Regions from separate parts of the Acidovorax sp. GW460-11-11-14-LB4 genome, predicted to be linked through region 2. Evidence: predicted binding sites of a transcription regulator. Region 2 holds the regulator's gene; the other holds the start of a gene.
The links. The regulator NrdR, encoded in region 2, represses ribonucleotide reductase genes. The targets are predictions, from matches to a motif close to CACNANATNTNGTG.
Positions count from the first base shown of each region.

Region 1: a site for NrdR is predicted at 3,512-3,525, ahead of AC07X4_RS17185 (ribonucleoside-diphosphate reductase subunit alpha). Genes of this name have one in related genera too.

Region 1 covers NZ_JBWKYJ010000053.1:19,791-27,246, forward strand. The annotation lists gene AC07X4_RS17180 (ribonucleotide-diphosphate reductase subunit beta) at 1-343, opposite strand, end outside; gene AC07X4_RS17185 (ribonucleoside-diphosphate reductase subunit alpha) at 479-3,418, opposite strand; gene ampD (1,6-anhydro-N-acetylmuramyl-L-alanine amidase AmpD) at 3,796-4,425, opposite strand; gene AC07X4_RS17195 (sigma-54-dependent transcriptional regulator) at 4,409-5,974, opposite strand; gene AC07X4_RS17200 (two-component system sensor histidine kinase NtrB) at 5,986-7,456, opposite strand, start outside.
Region 2 covers NZ_JBWKYJ010000026.1:6,059-13,514, forward strand. The annotation lists gene AC07X4_RS11615 (DUF349 domain-containing protein) at 1-2,066, opposite strand, end outside; gene AC07X4_RS11620 (lytic transglycosylase domain-containing protein) at 3,018-3,863, shown strand; ZMP/ZTP riboswitch at 3,948-4,101, shown strand; gene glyA (serine hydroxymethyltransferase) at 4,137-5,381, shown strand; gene nrdR (transcriptional regulator NrdR) at 5,406-5,855, shown strand; gene AC07X4_RS11635 (DMT family transporter) at 6,126-7,028, shown strand; gene AC07X4_RS11640 (bifunctional metallophosphatase/5'-nucleotidase) at 7,076-7,456, opposite strand, start outside.

The DNA.
Region 1 (7,456 bases), on a different contig from region 2:
TCCACAACGCGATGTCACGCGTCATGTTCACCTCTTGGGGCATCCAGTGGTTGGCGCAAGTGGCGAGGTATTTTTCCCACGCCCACTTGTACTTGAAAGGCACCAGCTGGTTGACGTCGGTCTGGCCGTTGATGATGCGCTTGTCGGCAGCGTTCACACGGCGGTGTGCTGCTGCGGCGACGGGTGTGGTGGTGGCGCTTGCTGCTGGGGCCGAGGCGCTCAAAGGCTGCAGCGAAGGCGTCTGGAAAGCGAGAGGCGGTTGTCCCACCTGGCGGTTGTTGGGCAGACCGCCGTCCAGTTGATTTTGCGATGAGGGCTTGACTTCTTCGTCCCAGGTCAACATAGATTTTCCAGTGTTCGGATTATGAAAGCAGTGCTGCGAAAAGGAAAGCACTGAAGCGTTGTGCAGCAAGGTTTTGTTGCTTCACAGCACCGGAGCAACGCCTCGGGCGAGCCCGAGGCGTTGCTGGCAAAGTGCTTACTGGCAGGCCTCGCAGCCAGGATCGTCGATGGCGCAGAACTTGACGTCCGTGGCTGGCACAGCTGCAGCCTGCTGAGAGGCCGTTGCGGCAGCGGCTTCCAGCGGGTTTTGCTTGGCCGCTGCGGTGGCTGGAGCTGCCGATGCGCCGCTGTCATTGCCCGATGACACTGCATTGAGCTGGCGTGTGTTCACGGTGCTCATTTCGACGTGCGTAGCGCTTTGGGTGCGCAGGTAGTAGGTGGTCTTGAGACCCCGGATCCAGGCCAGCTTGTAGGTGTCGTCGAGCTTCTTGCCCGACGCGCCGGCCATGTAGATGTTGAGGCTCTGAGCCTGATCGATCCACTTCTGGCGGCGTGATGCGGCTTCCACCAGCCACTGGGGTTCGACTTCGAAGGCTGTGGAGTAGAGCGCCTTGATGTCCTGGGGCACGCGGTCGATGGGGTGCAGCGAACCTTTGAAGTGCTTGAGGTCCATGATCATCACGTCATCCCACAGGCCCAGGCGCTTGAGGTCACGCACCAGGCCGCCGTTGATGACCGTGAACTCGCCCGACAGGTTGGACTTGACCGATAGGTTGCCGAACGAAGGCTCGATCGAGGCATCGACGCCAATGATGTTCGAGATGGTGGCCGTGGGGGCAATGGCGACGCAGTTGGAGTTGCGCATGCCGTCCAGTGCAATCTTCTTGCGCAGGGCATCCCAGTCCAGCGTGGACGAGCGGTCCACTTCCACATACCCGCCACGGGCCTGCGAGAGCATGTCCAGCGTGTCGAAAGGCAGGATACCGCGATCCCACAGCGAGCCCTTATAGCTCGAGTACTTGCCGCGCTCTTTGGCCAGCTCGGTGGACGCCCAATAGGCGTAGTAGCAGATGGCTTCCATCGACTTGTCGGCAAATTCCACCGCCTCTTGCGAGGCGTAAGGAATGCGCAGCGCGTACAGGCTGTCCTGGAAAGCCATCACGCCCAGACCCACGGGGCGGTGGCGCAGGTTGGAGTCGCGGGCCTTGTTGACTGCGTAGTAGTTGATGTCGATCACGTTATCCAGCATGCGCATGGCCACGGTGATGGTCTTCTTGAGCTTGTCGTGGTCGATCTGGCCGTTCTTGATGTGCTGCAGCAGGTTCACCGAGCCGAGGTTGCACACGGCAGTTTCGGTGTCGCTGGTGTTGAGCGTGATCTCGGTGCACAGATTAGACGAATGCACCACACCGGCGTGCTGTTGGGGCGAGCGCACATTGCAGGCATCCTTGAACGTGATCCAGGGATGGCCAGTCTCGAACAGCATGGTGAGAATCTTGCGCCAGAGGTCCGAGGCCTGGACGGTCTTGGCGGGCTTGATCTCGCCGCGTGCGGCCTTTTCTTCGTAGGCCACATAGGCCTTTTCAAAGTCGGCGCCAAACAGATCATGCAGGTCGGGCACGTTAGAAGGGGAGAACAGCGTCCAGGTGCCCTTTTCCATCACGCGGCGCATGAACAGGTCAGGGATCCAGTTGGCCGTGTTCATGTCGTGCGTGCGGCGGCGATCGTCGCCGGTGTTCTTGCGCAGTTCCAGGAACTCTTCGATGTCCAGGTGCCAGGTTTCCAGGTAGGTGCAGACGGCGCCCTTGCGCTTGCCGCCCTGGTTCACGGCCACGGCCGTGTCGTTGACCACCTTGAGGAATGGCACCACGCCCTGCGATTCGCCGTTGGTGCCCTTGATGTGCGAGCCCAGGGCGCGCACGCGGGTCCAGTCGTTGCCCAGGCCTCCGGCAAACTTGGACAACAAGGCGTTTTCCTTGATCGACTCGTAAATGCCATCGAGGTCGTCGGGCACCGTGGTCAGGTAGCAGCTCGACAGCTGCGAGCGCAGCGTGCCGCTGTTGAACAGCGTGGGGGTGGACGACATGAAATCGAACGACGAGAGCACTTCATAGAACTCGATGGCCCGGGCTTCGCGGTCGGTTTCGTTGAGCGCCAGGCCCATGGCCACGCGCATGAAGAAGGCTTGGGGCAGCTCGATGCGGGTCTTCTTGACGTGCAGGAAGTAGCGGTCGTACAGCGTCTGCAGGCCCAGGTAGTCGAACTGCAGGTCGCGCTCGGCCTTGAGCGCGGCGCCCAGGCGGTTCAGGTCGTATTGCTTGAGCAGGCGCTCGTCCAGCAGCTCGTTGTCCACCCCCTTCTGAATGAAGGTGGGGAAATAGTCCTTGTAGGCCTGGCCCATGTTGCTCTGGGCTACGTCACGCCCCAGCACCTCGCGCACGATGGTGTGCAGCAGCAGGCGGGCCGTGGCGTAGGTGTAGTCAGGATCTTTTTCGATCAGGGTGCGGGCCGCCAGAATGGACGCCTTGTAGACCTCGTCCATGGGAACGCCGTCATACAGGTTGCGCATGGTCTCTGCGACGATGGGGGCTGCCTGGATGTCGGCGCCCAGGTTGGCGCAGGCCGACTCGATCAAGGCGTGCAGGCGCAGGATGTCCAGCTGCACGCGTTGGCCGTTGTCGATCACGTGCAGCACCGGGGTGGCGGGTGCTAGCTGTTCCAGGTGGTGAGCGCGCTCCTGCGTGCGGCGCTCGCGGTACAGCACGTAGGCACGGGCGACTTCATGGTGCTCGCCGCGCATCAGGCCCAGCTCGACCTGGTCCTGCACATCTTCAATGTGGAAGGTGCCGCCGCCAGGACGCGAGCGCATGAGGGCGCGGACCACGTTCTGGGTGAGCGTGTCCACTACCTCACGCACGCTGGCAGAGGCAGCGCCCTGCGTGCCGTGCACTGCCAGAAACGCCTTCATCATCGCCACCGCAATTTTTTGGGGCTCGAACGGCACCACCGCGCCGTTGCGGCGAATGATCTGGTAATGCGTGAGCGGGTGCCCGGAAGCTGCGGCCGCCGCAGCGTGCGTGGCGGCATCCGCAGAGGCGGTGGGCGATGGGGAAGGCGTGTTCAAAGCAGCTTGCATGGGGGTCCTCTTCTGTGGGCTGTCTGGGGTGGGCGTGCGGCCTGGAGTGCCGCCGCAGTGTGTGGGTGCTGCACCGGACTTCAGTCTGGTGCACACTATATATGGTGTGTCGAGGCGGTTCAAGACACTACCGGTAGTGTACCGCCGGAATGAGTCCCCAAAACCGAAACAGCATGTTCTCAACCCCGTTGCGTACGCAACCGGTGCCTGTGGCGAGCCCTTGTGAATGCGATGTGGGCGATGCAAAACCGTGCAGTGGCGTACCTTGGCGGCGGATTTCCTGCGCCAGGCCGCGCAGCGCTTGGCTGCAAAAATATGTGCAAGCGCACAAAGAAAAAAATGTCTTGATGCGCCCGTACGACAGTGAAAGTGCGGCGTCAGCGAAGCTGCAAGGGGTCCGCCCGCGTGTTCAGCGGGAATCGCTGCGCGGGCCAGTCCAACGCCCCTTGCAGTCGTGGCCAGTCAAAGCCCGGGCCTGGGTCCAACTTACGTCCCGGGGCAATGTGTTCATGCCCTGCGATGTGCTCGATGGGATAGCGCAGCGCAATGTCCTGGCAGACCCTGGCCAGGGTTTCGTACTGTGCCGACCCGAAGTGCAGGCCCTCCAGGCCTTCCAGTTCAATGCCGATGGAATCGTCGTTGCACTGGCTTCTCCCCCGGTAGAACGATTGCCCGGCATGCCAGGCGCGCAGGTCACAATCCACAAACTGCCACAGCACCCCGGTGCGCTCGATAAAAAAATGCGCGGACACCTGCAATCCGCGGATGCCCTGGTAGTAGGGGTGCGCATCCCAGTCCAGGGTGTTGGTGAACAGCTGTTGCACGGCACCGCCGCCGTATTCGCCCGGCGGCAGGCTGATGGAATGCACCACGATCAGATCGACTTGCGAGGTCTGTACCGGGCGCGGCCCGTGGTTCGGAGATGCGAGCCGCTGAGCGGTCCTGTACCAGCCGCCCTCCCAGGGCGCCATGTCTGCCGCTGGTGCACCGTCAGCCCAGTTCGTCATGCGGGTCCTGGTCATTGGGCACGGCGATGTTCAGACGGGCGATGCGGTAGCGAATCTGGCGCAGGCTGATGCCCAGGCGTGCGGCTGTGGCGGTACGGTTGAACCCGGCTTCTTTCAGCGCGCGGATCAGGATCTCCCGCTCCTGCTGGTCCAACCAGGCCTGCAGGTCGCTGGGCAGTGGCACCGTGCAGCCGTTGGCCAGGGGCTGAGGGCCTTGGCCTGTGTCTGCAGACGTCGAAGCGTGGGGCCCGGCAGAGAAGGCGGCGGACACCGCCGATCCCTCGGGCGCTGGCACAAGCGTGGACGGTGCCGGGCGTGCCATCTGCACATCTGACGCGCCGCTTGGCGCATCCACCTGCAACTCGTCCCCGTCGCTCAATGCCACGGCGCGGTGCAGCAGATTTTCCAGCTCGCGGACATTTCCGGTCAGCGGGTGGGCGGCAATGGCGTTCAGTGCCCGGTCGGTGAGTTGGGGCACCGGCATGCCCGACTCGTTGGCAATGCGGGTGAGCAGCGCTGCGCACAGTGCGGGCAGGTCCTCGCGGCGCTCGCGCAGCGGCGGGATGACGATCTCGATCACATTGAGCCGGTAGTACAGGTCCTGGCGGAACCGGCCGGCCTGCACATCGGCCGCCAGATCGCGGTGGGTGGCGCTCACAATGCGCACATCCACCGTCTCTTCCTGGGTGGAGCCGAGTGGCCGCACGCTGCGCTCCTGGATGGCGCGCAGCAGCTTGGACTGCATGGCCAGCGGCAGGTCGCCGATTTCGTCGAGGAACAATGTGCCCCCGCGTGCGGCCTGGAAGTAGCCGTCGCGGTCTTGCGACGCGCCGGTGTAGGAGCCCTTGCGGGCACCAAAAAATTCAGCTTCCAGCAGGTTCTCGGGGATGGCCCCGCAGTTCACGGCGACCAGGGGCCCGTCAGCACGCTGGCTGCTGGCATGCAGGGCTTGGGCCACCAGCTCCTTGCCCGTGCCCGACTCGCCATGGATCAGCACCGGCGCCATGCCACGCGATACCTTGGCCACGCGCTGTTTGACGTTGCGGATGGCGTCGGACTCGCCCACGAGGCGGTCCAGGGCGGCGTTGGCATTGCCGAATTCGCCGGTCGCCGCCGCTGCATTGGTAGACCGGCTGGAGCCGTTGTTGCGTGCCGCACGCGGCGGTGGAACCCCGCCCGTGCCCTGGATGGCTGAGGCCACCACCGAGCGGAACTGCTTGAGGTCCACGGGCTTGGTGAGGTAGTCGAAGGCCCCTGCGCGCAGCGCCTCGACCGCGTTCTCTGCCGAGCCGTAGGCGGTCATGACCACGCAGCGTTCGCGCCGTTGCTGGTCGCGCAGATCCTGCAGCAGCTCCATGCCAAACCCGTCGGGCAGCCGCATATCGGTAATCACGGCGTCAAAGCGGTGGGCCTTGAGTTGATCACGCGCCTCCTGGACGCTCGACGCGGTCTCGACCCGGTACCCCTCGCGCAGCAGGGTGAGCTCGTACAGGGTGCGCAGATCGGGTTCGTCGTCAACGACAAGGATGGAGGCGGCAGGGGCGTTCATGGAGGCGGCAGTCAGACCACGATGGTGTCAAACAAGGTGGCATTGTCGGCGGGGCGGGTCGTGCGGCGGAAGCCCACAGTAAAGGCGTTGCCTCCGATGTCACCGCGTGCGGTGTGGCGGTTCAGGCGCTGGTAGCTGATGGAGGCGCCATGGCGCTGGCACAGCTCCCGGCAAATATAGAGGCCCAGGCCACTGGAGCGGCTCTCCGACGAGAAGAAGGGCTCGAACAAATGCCGCTCCACGGATTTGTCCATCGGGGCACCGTCGCTCCACACCTGCAGGCTGACCTGGCCAGCGGGCGTGTTGCGCGTGGTCACTGACAACGAGTCGGGCTCCGGGCCCATGTAGCGCAGGGCGTTGTCCAGCAGGTTGACGAGCACCCGACGCAGGTGCTCGGCGTCAAACTCCACCTGGGTGGCGCCCGTGTCCAGCGACACCAGGGCGCGCCGCCGGGCGGGGTCCTGGGCCTGCCAGTCGTTCCAGATCTGGGCGACCGTCTCGTCCAGCGCCACGGTCGAGGCAGGGGCATGGCTGATCTGGTGCTGTACGCGGGCAATGTCCAGCACCTCTTCGGCGATGCGGGCCAGGCGGTCGGCGTTTTGCTGCACCATGTGCGCCAGCCGTTTTTGTGCGGGGTCGTGCAGGTCCTCTTCCAGCAGGGCATTGGCCTGCACGATGGCCGCCAGCGGGTTGCGGATCTCATGGGCCACTGCGGCGGACATGCGGCCCATGGCCGCGAGTTTTTCGGTGCGCAGCCGCGCTTCCATTTCCCGCAGGTCGTGCAGGAACATCACGCACAGCCGCTCGGAGCGCGTTTGCAAGGCCGCGTTGCGGGTGGATGTGAGCCAGGTGCGCACATGCAGACCGGTGGGGCTCTGGCCTTCGTGCAGCAGATCGACGTCGGCCGTCTGCGGTTGTTCGTGCCGGAAGGTGCGCCGCGCCAGGATCACCAGGGGGTGCCAAGGAGCCGTGGATGTGAGGGCAAACGGCAACTCGGTCAGCGCCATGCCGCCCAGCAGCTGCAGCCCTGCCGGGTTGGCAATGCGCACCACATCGCTCTCGTCCACCACCAGCACACCATCGGTCAGATTCTGGATGACCAATGCACTGACCTGGGTCTGAACGCGCGCTGCCACCTGGCTTTGTTGTGCCACTTCCTGTTCGCGCGCCAGGCGGGTGGCCAGCTGGTGCACCAGATAGCTCACGATGAAGTAGCCCGTGCCGGTCAGTGCGCTTTGCAGGTAGCGCTGCCCTTCGTCCCCCGTGCTGTACTGCCCCACCCACCAGGCCCAGCCCAGCAGCAGCAGGGTGACTGCGGCAGTGGTGCCCAGGGCCAGCGTCAGCGTGCCCATCACCGCGGCGATCAAGATGGGCAGGCCGAACAGCGGCGTGTAGTTCATGGTGCCCGCATGCAAGAGCTGCAGCGCGGTGATCGCGGCCAGGTCCACCCCGATGGAAGGTAGCCACTGCGGCCCTGCGCTC
Region 2 (7,456 bases):
GCAGCGGTGTCACCACCTTCCGCAGCCTCGACAGAGGTCTCTGATGCAATTTCAGTAGCAGCTGGAGCAGCCGGAGCAGCATTTGCCTGCGCTTCAGCATGCGACTGGGCATCCTTGTTGGCCGTGGCGACCGCTTCAGCCGCCTGGGCCTGGCCGCGCAATGCAGCCTCCAGCGCCTGCATCGCGGCACGGATCTGCTGCGCATCACCCGTGGCGTTGGCAGCCTCCAGGGCCTTAGAGGCGTCCAGAACGACGCGGTCCCGCGCACTCAGTTCGGTGACAGCACGGTCACGATCCGCCGACTTGCGGTTGAACGCTTCATCAATAGGCTTTCGGAAAGCGTCCCACAGCTTTTGCTCGTGCTTGCGGTCTAGCGGCACGGTCTGTGCCTCAGCCTGCCAGCGCTGTTGCAACGCCTTGACGGCATCGATGCGCAAAGTGGGTGCCGCGCCCAAGGCTGTAGCCTCGTCGATCATCGCGTGGCGACGCGCCAGACTTTCCTTCTGTGCAGCCTCCAGGGGGGCCGCGGCCAGGGCAATGGCCTGTTTCCACAGGGGCTGCAGCTCTGCAAAAATCTTCTCGCCCACATGCCCGCCTTCGCGCCAGCGGTCGCCGAACTGATACAGCGAGCGGTTGATGGCCTTCCAGTCGCCCGACGCAGCGTGTTCTTGCGCCCAGGCCTTGACCTCCTCGATCAGCGCCAGGCGCTGAGCCTTGTGCTCGGCCGCTTCAGTGCGGATCTTGTCCAACCAGGCCTCGACCACCTTGTGCGCCGCGTTGCAGGCTTCATCAAATTTCTTCCACAGGGCGTGGTTAGGCGCACCACCCTGGTCTGCCTGCTTCCACTGGTCTCGCAGATTGCGCAGGGTCTCCTGCATCTTGCGGCCACCCAGGGCCTGGCCCTCGGGGCGGTTGAGCAGCGCTTCGGCCTTGGCCACCAGGTCTTCACGCACCTGGTCGGCACTCCAGCGTTGCCAGCCTTCCAGCTCACCGGCAGCCACCAGCGCCGTGTGCACCTGCTGCTCCAGGGCATTGTCAATGTGTTTGCCATGCACCTTGAGCACGGCGCGCAGCGCAGCCGCTGCGCCAGCGCTGGCCTTGCCATGGCCTTCAGCGGTTTCTTTTTCGAGCGTCGCCAGCGCATCGCGCACCAGTTGGTGCGCCTTTTCGATCACCTCTGGCGCCACCTTGGGTTTGGCGACGCGGGCTGGCTTGCTGGCCGCTGCTGAAGCAGCCGCAGCGGTGGCGGCCTCCGTGGGCAGGCCACGGGCAGCGCGCAATTCGTCCGCCCACACAGGCACGGGAGGCAGGGGCGCGGAGACATCTTCTGCCGCTGCAGCCGCCTGGGCGACTGCGGGCTGAAAAGCCTCCCACACCACCAGCAACTGGGTGCGAGAGGCATCCAGCAAAGGGGGGAACCGCGCTTCGACGCTCGCCCAGCTCGCATCGCCCGTGAGCTCCTGGGCCTGCTCCTGCCAGCGCGCGACATCGGCGCGCAGCAGCTCCAGCGCAGCATGGGCATCACGCCAGGGTTTGGTGGAAAGCACTTCAATGCGCTGCGCCAGCAGCACAGCGGCCTCGCGCTGCACCTGCACGCGGTGCTGCAGGTCTTCAATGACCTTCACACGGTCCGCCAGTTGCACCTTGAGCAGCGACAGCGGCTCGCGCGACAGAGGCGCACCCGCCTTGGCGGCATCCCGCTGCCAGGCCAGGGCATCTGCAATATTGAGCTTGGGGGCCGCCAGCAGCGCCTGGGCCTTGTCCGCCCATTCAGCCGCAATAGCCTCTTGCCCCTTGGCACGACGGATTTCGTCCAGCCGTTCGCGCACGGCGCGGGCTGCGCCCTTGTCACGTCCGCTCAACTCCTTGAACACCTCCTGCAGCTGCTCAGGCGCTGGCTGCGTGGCCAGCCAGTCACGGATGCGGGAAGCGCGCTCACCCGATGTAGCGGCAGAAAAAGCGCCGCCGGTCAGCGCATCGAGCGGGTGCGGCTCGTGGGTTTTGGCCGGGGCCGGATTCACTTCAGGTGCGTCGGACATTTTGCTGCGGGAAAAAAATGGAAACATGGATCCAATGGATTACGAAGGCATCCCTGGCGCAGGGCCTGGGGCCGTGCCCGAGCGACCGCACCATGCGCACGCCAGGACAACAAAAGGGCTATTTTCACCGGATTGGGCCAGCAAGCCGTGGCGGGGAGCATCGTCCACACCAGCCAGGTGATCTGGCACAAGGCTTTGCGAGGCAGGCCGCCCCGCCGATGGACCTCTGCGAGAACGCCGCGCGACACTCCGGGCGAAGGGTCGCCGCTCTAGGGAACAGCCCCCATTATCTATATATAAGACAGCGCCGCCCACCCACAAGGCGAAGCACCAATAAGAAAGCCCGACGAGCAGTGCCTGAAGGGCCTGCCCGCCGGGCTTGACGGCTGACACAACGGTCTTTGCCATCGGTCGCGATGCGGAGAGAAAGGTCCGCATGGCGAGGAGGCAAGGTATTGCCTCCAGGGGTTGCCATGGAAGCGGCATCTGCTGCACCTTGGCACTGAATGCCCTCGGAGGGAGACTTCGCTTCGTCTGGCGATGCCTGAAATCTACAGGCGCCTCCACCTTATCAAACTCACTCGGCCAACTCAAATCGGATTCTCAATGGCGGAGAAAAGCCCGATTGAATTTGACATGGTGATGTCAGCCACCACCGGCCCACCCACAGCGCCGAACAACCCCTCACCCCACAAAAACTGTGATTTTTCACATGTTTTTCATAATTTTTATGTCTTAAAAATATTTTTGTTAGTATTGACTATGCATTTAGTGAGCTTCTAGAATCCGCCAGCCCCAAAAACAGGGCTAGTACAAACCCCAATCGCTGCCGAACCCGGCTAAGTCAATCCAGGGCGCCAAGCACTCCACAGACGTGCAGCCCGGACTTGATGGCGTACCAATCCAGGCGATCTGCCAGCAAAGCACAGTCCACTGCGACTACTCCGCTCCACTGGCCCGCCTCAGAAAGGAAGAGCTATGACAGCGTCAGGAAAAATAGTCTCCGGCGTGCGAACCTTCGCGGCCGACGTGACCGAAGGTTTTCTTGAAATCACCCACAACAGCTTCGCCCTTATCGGCTTGGCCGTTGCCTTTGTCGTCATTGCCCTCACTGCACGGCCCGATCTGCGCCAGGCTGGTGAAGAGCAACTGATGAACTGGCTGCAAGCCCGTCAGGTTGAAATGCTGGGCATGCCCATCGAACCGGAAGCCAGCGAGCGCGCTACGGCGGTGAACCCCAAGGATCTGCCCAAAGAGCAGGCAGCCGTGGCCTTCTGGCTCAGCAAAAAGTACCGCGTGGCGCCTGAGCCCCTGAGCGCTCTGGTGGCCGAGGCCTACGAGATTGGCACCCGCGCCAAGATCGACCCCACCCTGATCCTGGCCATCATGGCCATCGAGTCGAGCTTCAACCCGTTTGCCGAAAGCGCCGTGGGCGCACAGGGACTCATGCAGGTGATGACCCGCGTGCACACTGACAAGTACCAGAACTTCGGCGGTCACTTTGCAGCCTTTGACCCGGTGAGCAACCTGCGGGTCGGTGTGAAGGTGCTGCAGGAATGCATCGCTCGCGCTGGCTCGCTCGAAGGCGGCCTGCGCTTTTATGTGGGTGCAGGCAACATGGCCGATGACGGAGGCTATGCCGCCAAGGTGATGGCGGAACATTTGCGCCTGCGCCAGGTGGCCGGCGGTCGCGCAGTGCCTTTCAATCCTCCACCCTCCTTGTCTACCCAGGCTCCCGTACAGAGCATCCCCGCAGCGGTACCCCGCACCACAGCCCCTGCAGCAGCTAGCGACAAGGTGGCTTTGCTGACACCTGGCCTGTAACCCTGCAGGCTCCCGGCACCCAGGCAACAACCCTGGCGCCCAGCGGTTCGGACGGTGCAGCACTGGCGCCGTGTCGGCTACACTAACGGGGTACGCGACTGGCGATAGGCGCAACATCCAGCCACTGGATGTTGCCGCTGACGTGGAAACCAGCAAGAACCTACTTCTTGTGAACCACTGGGAAGCGTGCCGCAGGGGCCCTGCCCCATGCGTTCAGCCGTTCGCCTGGGCAGCCCTTGTTTCAAGGGACACAAGTTCATAGGACTGCCAATCATGTACGACCGCAAAATTCTTGTCGAACAAACCGACCCCGAGCTGTTTGCCGCCATCCAGGCCGAAAACGCCCGCCAAGAACACCACATCGAGCTGATCGCCAGCGAGAACTACGCCTCCCCCGCCGTGATGTGGGCACAAGGCACCCAGCTCACCAACAAATACGCAGAAGGCTACCCTGGCAAGCGCTACTACGGTGGCTGCGAGCACGTGGACGTGGCCGAGCAGCTGGCCATCGACCGGGTCAAGCAGCTGTTCGGCGCAGAAGCCGCCAACGTGCAGCCTCACTGCGGCGCATCGGCCAACGAGGCCGTGTTCCTGGCCTTCTTGAAGCCCGGCGACACCATCATGGGCATGAGTCTGGCCGAAGGCGGCCACCTGACACATGGCATGCCGCTGAACATGTCTGGCAAGTGGTTCAACGTGGTGTCCTATGGCTTGGATGCCAACGAAGCCATCGACTACGAAGCGATGGAGAAAAAGGCGCACGAGACCAAGCCCAAACTGATCATCGCCGGTGCCTCGGCCTACAGCCTGCACATCGACTTTGCACGTTTTGCCAAGGTGGCCAAGGACGTGGGCGCGATCTTCATGGTGGACATGGCCCACTATGCCGGCCTGATTGCCGCCGGTGTGTACCCCAACCCCGTGCCCCACGCCGACGTGGTCACATCCACTACGCACAAGAGCCTGCGCGGCCCGCGTGGCGGCATCATCCTGATGAAGGCACAGCACGAGAAGGCCATCAACAGCGCCATCTTCCCCGGCCTGCAAGGCGGCCCGCTGATGCACGTGATCGCTGCAAAGGCCGTAGCCTTCAAGGAAGCGCTGCAGCCCGAGTTCAAGGCCTACCAGGAGCAAGTGGCCAAGAACGCCAAGGTCGTGGCTGAGACGCTGACCGCACGCGGCCTGCGCATCGTGTCCGGCGGCACGCAAAGCCACGTGATGCTGGTGGACCTGCGCGCCAAGGGCATTACCGGCAAGGAAGCCGAGGCCGTGTTGGGCGCCGCCCACATGACCATCAACAAGAACGCGATCCCCAACGACCCTGAAAAGCCGATGGTGACCAGCGGCGTGCGCATTGGCACCCCCGCCATGACCACGCGTGGCTTCAAGGAAGAAGAAGCCCGCATCACGGCCAACCTGATTGCCGACGTGCTGGACAACCCCCGCGATGAAGCCAACATCGCCGCCGTGCGTGCCAAGGTCAACGCCCTGACCGCTCGTTTCCCGGTCTACCGTTAAGCAACAAGCCGGTCCTCAGCGCCCATGAAGTGCCCCTTCTGCAGCCACCTCGAAACGCAAGTTGTTGAAACGCGGGTGTCTGAGGATGGGGTCTTCATCCGCCGCCGCCGCCAGTGCGGCGCGTGCGACAAGCGCTTCACCACCTACGAGCGGCCGGAAGTGAACTTCCCGGCCATCGTCAAAAAAGACGGTCGGCGCATTGAATACGACCGCAGCAAGCTGCTGGGCTCTTTCAATCTGGCGTTGCGCAAGCGCCCGGTCAGCACCGACCAGATCGACAGCGCCATCGAGCGCATCGAAGAAAAGCTGCTCAACCTGGGCCAGCGCGAGGTGATCTCCAGCCGCATTGGCGAGCTGGTGATGCGCGAGCTCAAGAAGCTCGACAAGGTGGCTTACATCCGCTTTGCCAGTGTGTACCGCAGCTTTGAAGACATCGACGACTTTCGCGCCATGGTGGACGAGGTGCGCAAGTAGCCACGCCCCCCAGGGTGGCCGTCACGCGGATGACCGCCCCTTCGCATCCCCCGCCCCTGCTACCTCGTCGGGCTAATGCAAAGCGGGGCACCGTTGGCATACATTGCGCACTCCCAGGTTCTGCCATGGCCCCTGCGCATGTCGCGCAAGCTACTCTGCAATTGCTACCAATTTGATAGCTATCGCAGCATGATGGACTAGCGCTTCAAGCAGTTTTTTCATCAAAACTTCCATCCAACACTTCGGCAAGCACTGCGCAGGTGCCTGACAATGCGCGCGGTGAAAACCCGCCATTTCCTGCAGCTGGTGCTGCTGTCTGCCCTGTGGGGCGCCTCCTTTTTGTTCATCCGCATCGCCAGCCCGGTACTGGGTCCGAATGTGATGGCCGCGCTGCGCATTGGGCTGGCCACCCTCACGCTGATCGGCATCATGCGCTGGGCGGGTGAGCCCTGGCCCTGGCGCCACTGGCGGGAGCTGCTGGGGCTGGGTGCACTGACGGTGGCAGCGCCTTTTCTGCTGTACGCCTGGGCGGCCCTGCACCTGCCTGCGGGCTACAGCTCTCTGCTGAACACCATGGCCGTGCCGTTTGGCGTGATCGCCGCCGCCTGGATGAAGGAAGACACGCTGAGCATGCGCAAATGGGCGGGCTGCCTCTGCGGCTTTGCAGGGGTCGCGCTGATCGTGCAGCTGGGGCCTGTGGCGCCCACCTCGGCGGTACTGCTTGCGGCAGGCGCGTGCGTGACCGCTGCGGCGTGCTACGGCCTGTCTCTCACCTGGATGAAGCGGGCGACCACCCGCATGTCACCGCTGTCGATCGCGGCCGGCATCCACGCCGCTGCCCTGGTGCTGCTGCTGCCCGGGGCGGCCTGGACATTGCCCACCGCACGTTTCACTCCCGAGGCGCTGGCCGCCGTGGCCGTGATGGGCATCGTGACCTCGGGGCTCGCCTACTGGCTCAACCTGCGAGTCCTCAAACATGTCTCGCCCGTGGCCGCCATGAGTTCCGCCTTCATGATCCCGCTGTTCGGCGTGGCCTGGGGCCATATCTTTCTGGGCGAGGCACTGGGGCCGGGCATGCTCTGGGGCGGCGCACTGGTGCTGGTGGCGACCGGGCTGGTCACCGGCTTCAACCCGCTGCAATGGCTGGGCGCGCTGCGCCGCACAGACGACTAAGCGGCGGACTCCCCCACCCAGCGTGCACCCAACGCCTTTGGTGCTCCTCAGCGCGCGGCAGGCGCAACGCGGGTGATGCGGTGGGTAGCGGGCGGTGCCACCGGGCTCTGCAGCCGGAAGTACGCCTCCAGCGCATCCAGGTCCAGCTCACCCACGCGCCGGTCCTGGCCTTGCGTCAGCACCGTGAAGTTGTCACCACCGCTGTCCAGAAAGCTGCTCATCACCACACGCACGGACTGCATGTCTGTCACCGGCGCACCATTCAGCACCATGTGGCTTATGCGCGCCCCGGCGGGCTGGCTCAGGTCGTAGCGGTAACTGAACCCGCTGGACACCGACAACACCCGGGGCCGCTGCACGGTGTTGCCCCCGCTGGCGAACTGCTGCTCCAGCACCGCGCGGATCTGCGCACCCGTGAAGGTCTTGAT